Prochlorococcus marinus XMU1408: one gene and its partner. Each later gene encodes a partner of the first gene's protein in a complex. Links are inferred from orthologs where the notes say so. Each region holds a gene or a part of one and is shown on either strand. Other genes may lie near its edges.

Evidence for each region. Proteins that work in one complex are often made in the same cells at the same time.
Region 2: the proteins of lpdA (region 1) and DNJ73_RS02190 are in contact, whole or in part, in a crystal structure (PDB 1EBD), measured with the Geobacillus stearothermophilus proteins. The link is inferred for Prochlorococcus marinus XMU1408 from one-to-one orthologs. Residues at the interface, in WP_049624544.1 of Geobacillus stearothermophilus: Pro340, Ser341, Asp344, Tyr345, Arg403, Asp406, Val408, Glu431, Ala432, Gly433, Asp438; in WP_033016211.1 of Geobacillus stearothermophilus: Ile130, Ala131, Met132, Pro133, Arg136, Arg140, Glu141, Asn155, Arg157.

The regions. Positions count from the first base shown.
Region 1 is NZ_QJUE01000005.1:151,585-154,589, forward strand. The notes cover bases 7-3,005. They hold lpdA (dihydrolipoyl dehydrogenase), read right to left. Parts: upstream 2,228-3,005; coding sequence 785-2,227; downstream 7-784. Other genes in these bases: trpC (indole-3-glycerol phosphate synthase TrpC), read right to left, coding at 7-742; DNJ73_RS07220 (TrmH family RNA methyltransferase), read right to left, coding at 2,224-3,005. Also shown: more of trpC, read right to left, coding at 1-6. UniProt on the Escherichia coli protein: Lipoamide dehydrogenase is a component of the glycine cleavage system as well as of the alpha-ketoacid dehydrogenase complexes.
Region 2 is NZ_QJUE01000002.1:127,465-130,321, reverse strand. What follows is about bases 7-2,857. They hold DNJ73_RS02190 (dihydrolipoamide acetyltransferase family protein), read right to left. Parts: upstream 2,186-2,857; coding sequence 827-2,185; downstream 7-826. Other genes in these bases: DNJ73_RS02185 (YlqD family protein), read right to left, coding at 2,377-2,820; queA (tRNA preQ1(34) S-adenosylmethionine ribosyltransferase-isomerase QueA), read right to left, coding at 7-773. In the rest of the region: more of queA, read right to left, coding at 1-6.

The DNA.
Region 1 (3,005 bases):
TAATAGAATTTTCTTTAATTTGGTTAGCATAATTCTTAGCCAATTTCTTTGTAACTTCAAGATCGGTTTTAAAACTCTTTAAATTTCTATTATTAATACCTATTAAATTAAATAAATTAATATTTAGTACCCTTTCAAGTTCTTCTGAGTTATGAACCTCTACTAATATCGTCAGTCCCAAATGTTCAGCGACCTTAGATAAGTACTTTAAATCAGAATCAGTCAGGATTGCAGCTATTAAAAGTGCAGCATCAGCTCCAGCAGCTCTTGCTTGGTAAAGCTGATAGGGATAAAGAATAAAATCCTTACAGAGGATTGGGATTGCGATTTCTTTTCTAACTTCAACTAATACATCAAAACCACCTTGAAAAAATTTTTTATCTGTTAAGACTGATATACAGTTAGCACCTCCATCTTGATACATTTTACCTATTGTTCTCGCGTCAAAGTCCTCCCTTATTATCCCTCTACTTGGACTAGCTTTTTTTATTTCTGAGATTAGTGCTGGTTTTGAATTACTATTTCTTAATGCGTCTATAAAATTTTTTGTTTTGGGTAAATCCTTGATCTTTTTCTTTAAATCTTCAAGCGAAACTTTTTTTCTTGCAATCTCAACTTCTAAATGTTTTTCCCAAACAATTTCCTCCAAAATATTTTTAGGTTTTGAATCTGGATGAGGTATTGCATACTCTAAATTAGCTACTTTTATACTTGGGTTAGGAGGTCTTCTTCTGATTTTCATAATTTAAATAAGTGATGATCTATAAAAATAAAATTTGATTTACTACTTCTTGATTTGTAAAGCAGCCTGTTTATAAGCAACCTCCACAACTTCGCTTAACGTTGGATGCGTATGAACTTCTTTTGCTAAGTCATTGACTAGTTGCCTTCTAGAAATTGCATTAGAAACCTCTTGTATAAGATCAGCCGCATGTAATCCATAGATATGAGCCCCAAGGACCTCTCCCGTCTGTTTATTAAAAATCAACTTCATAATTCCATCACTTTCTAATTCAGCCAAAGCCTTAGAGTTTGCTTTAAAATAACTTCTAACAATTCCAAGTTCAAAGCCTTCGTTTTTCGCTATATCTTTTGCTTCTTCTTCCGAAAGTCCAACGGAACTTATCTCAGGATGAGTAAAAGTCGCTGCAGGAATACTTCTGTAATCAATTTCTATTGCTTTTCCTAAAATATTTTCTACAGCAATACTCCCTTGAGCTGCAGCAGTATGAGCCAACATCAACTTACCCGTAACATCTCCGACTGCCCAAAGATTAGAAATTGGTTTTTCATTTACCAATACTCTCATCTGATCATCAATTGGAATAAAACCTCTCGTCGTTTCAACTCCAACGGATTGTAGATTTAGATTTTTAGTCGACGGTACTCGGCCTGTTGCGACCAGAACAGCATCAACTTGTAACTCCTCAATCACTTCTCGAGTCTTTGCATCTGTAAGCTCGACCTCGACTGGACAACCTGGTTTGACTTTAGTAGCGAATACTCCAGCTCGAGTTTCAATATCTCTTTTATCAATTAGGTTTCTTGAAGCAATTTTTGTGATATCAGGATCAAAAGTAGGCATTACTTTATCAAGAGCTTCAATCATGGTTACTTCACAACCTAAAGCTGTATAAATATCAGCGAATTCCAAGCCTATATAGCCACTACCAATTATGGCAATCCATCTTGGCAACCACTCTAAATTAATAGCCTCATCACTTGTGAAAACAGTTCGTCCATCAATTTCAATTCCAGGCGGTACAAAAGGATCTGAGCCTGTAGCCAAGATAATATCTCTGGTAGAGAAGATTCTGTCAACTCCATTTGTTTCTCTTAAGCCGACCTTTTGATTGCCTTCTAAACGCCCTTCTCCTCTAAGTATCTCAACTCCCGATCTTTCCAATGTTTTGGTTAGATTTTTTCGAATTGTCTCAACTAAGTTTTTTGCATGTTCGGCAATTTTTTTACGTTCAAATCTAACTGGAGCGGAATGTATACCAAATTCAGCAAGATGAGGAACATTTGCAAGCTCACGAACTTTACCACTGGCTGCTAGTAATGCTTTAGAGGGGACACAGCCTCTGTTGACACAGGTCCCACCCATATCTCTTGATTCGATAATCGCCACTTTCAAGCCAGCCTCTGCTGCATGTTTAGCAGCATCAAAACCTCCATATCCTGCTCCAACAACAATTAAGTCAAAGTCAAAAGAAATTTCACTCACGGTTTTTTTTGGATACCCTTAACCATTTTTACTCTTTGTCGCTCCAACAAGAGAGGAACTGCAGCAGATGCCACATTTAGTGAATCAACTAATGAGCTATGAGGCAACGTAACAAAGTCTGAACAACAGGCTTCGATTGAAGAATGAACACCTGAGCCTTCATTCCCAAGAACCAATACAGTAGGGAGATCCCAGTCTAATTCCCAATAAGGTTTCACTTTCTTATCAGTAATTTTATTCGGCGAAATTGTTCCTACTACTTGGTAATTATCATTAATTGCAATATTGAGTTTTGAAACAAGAATTTCAGTACTTGAAGAAGATGAATTTCCAATCCGTTCAAAAGGTAAATGAAGAACTGAGCCAGCTGAAGATCTTAAAACCTTTTGATTTAGGGGATCTGCTCCAGAAGCTAACCAAATAACTTCATATTCAGCAGCAAGGGCCGATCGGAATAAATTTCCCAAATTGCCAGGATCTTGAATCCTATCTAAAGCTAAAATGTGTTTTGGGGCTTTTACCGGTTTTGGCAACCCTGACATTGTGAATATCGATGCGACACCATCAGGCGTCACTGTTGACAAAGATGCTTCTAAAACATTTGTGGTTACTAGGGTTAATAAAGATTTTGAAGCTATTTTTTTTAAAACTTCCTCATGCTCATCACACCATTTAGGAGTTGCAATAACTTCTTTTGGCAAAAAATTTGTTTTCAAAGCCTCTTCTAACAAATGAGACCCCTCAAGCAAAAGAGAAGAATGCTCTTCACGTCCACTTT
Region 2 (2,857 bases), on another replicon or contig:
ATTATCGCTTTAACAGCCTTTTCATTAACCTCTACCCATTCACTATGTAAATGAAGCTGAGTTAGATCTTCTTTTTCTAATGGCCTAAAAGTTCCAAGACCTACATGCAAAGTAATTTGCGCAATTTTAATACCCCTAAGTTTTAAAACTTCTATGAGTTCATCACTTAGATGTAAACCGGCTGTTGGAGCAGCAATAGCACCTGGCTTCGAAGCAAATCGAGTCTGATATTTCTCTTCATGAGAATTACTTTTATCCTTATCTATGTATGGGGGTAATGGGACTTCGCCACACAAATCAAGTAAGTCTGCCATTTGCGACCTGCTTGAAAACTCACTAGGGAATTGAATAATTCTCCCGCCTGTACTCTCATCTTTATCAATAACCTGTAAACATAAAGAATTATCTAGAGACGTATTTAGCCATAATTGATCACCGCTTCTCATCCGTCTAGCTGGACGCCCCAAACAAAGCCATTGGCCATTGTCTCTCGGCTCCATGAGCAATAATTCACCTTGACCTCCTCCGGAAAATCTAATTTTTAATTTTGCCTTCAGAACACGAGTATTATTAACAACTAAAAGGTCGCCAATCCTCAATATATTTTTCAAGTCCCATATCTTTCCATGCATAAGATTTAAAGCATCATCTAGTCCATCATTGACAATCATTAATTTCGCATCATGTCTAGGCTCAATAGGTGATTGAGCAATGAAATCGTTGGGCAAATCATAATTGTATGAACTTAAAAGATTATCGTTTTGATCTAACACATTCAATCAGGTTAAAGTAAGAAGAAATCCCTTTTGGTTCGACTAGTTAAGTCTCAAGATGAAAGGCTATAAGGATTTTTTTCAATTAGATAAGCTAAGTCTTTTAGGAATAGTGCTCCATCGGCCCCATAGATCACTCTGTGATCAGCGGTGAGATTTACTTGCATCTGTTTTTTAATTGAAATCGAACCATCCTTAGAAGCAACAACTTTGGGCAAAGATGCTCCCACAGCTAAAATAGCTCCTGTACCTGGGGGTAGAATTGCATCAAATCGATCAACACCAAACATACCTAAATTAGAGAGTGTAAATGTACCGCTGCTATATTCATGAGGTTCCAATTGCTTATTCCTCGCACGCTTAACAAGATCAGCCCATTGCAGAGATAAATCAGCAAGACTAGTCTCTTCTGCATTTTGCAACACTGGAGTTATCAGTCCACCATCCTCCATTGCTACTGCTACGGCAACATTTATTTGTGAAGGGTAGGCAATTCCCTCAGAACTAAAAGCTGCATTTACCTGAGGGTGTCTAGCAAGAGTCAATCCAACTGCTTTAGCAAGTAAAGCAGTCATAGTTACTCCATTAGGTTTAACTTGTTTGTAAAAGGAATCCAATTCATCCGTAAGAATTGAATATCCGACTCGGAAGCAAGGAGTATTTAAACTTTGCTCCATATTCCTATTTACAGCTTGTTGAAGGGTATTAAATGCAATTGTTTCCCCCATAGATCCAAAACTTTTTCCTGGAGCAGGTGGCTTATCAGAGTCAACAGTTTTCTTTTCTATGCGTGGTGTATCAGAAACAACTTGTGCTGGAGCGTTACTTTCAGCAATCCAAGGAACACTTATAGGTTGACCTTTTGCACTTAGAACATCCTCAGCTTGTATACGTCCATGAGGACCTGATCCCCTTACAGTCGCTAAATCAACTCCCATTTGAGAAGCAAGTTTTTTAGCTCTTGGAGACGCAACAACTCTACCATCGTTTAAAAATTGAGGATGATTTAAAGAAGTTTCTTGTACAGTAGGCGTCTGTCTAACTACTGTTTTGGAAGAGTCAATAGAGACTTGTTTTTCTTTACTCTGAGGAGATGAACTCTCTTTCTCTTGACTAGCTACTTGAGGAGGCGCAGAAGGTGTATTAGCTTGAGCCTCGGCGATTTCATCTGCTGTCTCAACAATTAGTCCAATGGTCTCTCCAACAGGAGCAGAGCTCCCAGCGGGCATAACAATCGATGCAAGAAAGCCATCATGGAAAGACTCAACATCCATATCTGCCTTATCTGACTCAACGACCAAAACAGATTCACCTCTCTCAACTTTGTCACCAGGATTTTTTAGCCACTCCACTATCTTGCCCTCAGTCATTGTTGAACTTAAAGCAGGCATGAAGATGTCATGAGTGGCCATAATTTGTTCCTATTTCCTTATAGAGAGAGTTTGTGGCAAAGCTTCAAAATTTTCTATCCAGAAGCTTGGCAAGTATCAATACATACCAATGTTAGTTCTACATGAGTGTCCTTACAACGATAGATTTTTTTATGTGGATTTCTTCTTAATATCAAAAATTTTTTGTTAATTAATTGTAGAGCGACCAAACATCAGTCCTGATCAATTGCTTCTACAATGCCATCTCTAACCAAAATACTGACACCCATTTTACTTACTAAGTTATCACCAACTTTTAAATCACAAAAACTGTCTATTTGCCCTTGCTCAACTATCTGTTCCATCTCTAGGTCGCGAACTTGAGATTGCTGTAAAAGAAGATTTCTTTTTTGTTCTTCAAATTCTGATCTCTTTGATGCAACTTGATTCTGAACTTGAGCTATTTGTTCTTGAACTCGTGGATCAAGCGGATTTGAACTTTGACTTCTTATGCCATCAATGATTTGTTGTCCTTCTTTTTCTAGTTCACCAAGTTGATTATCTATTGTTGATATTGCATTACTCAATTCTCGCTCAGCTTCCTCTTTCCATGATGGGGTTACAACTGCTTTAACAGTTATTGAACGTTTTATTGAAATCGAATTCACCTGATCGATATACTATGAATCAACTCCTAGGCTCTCAGTAAAAGAG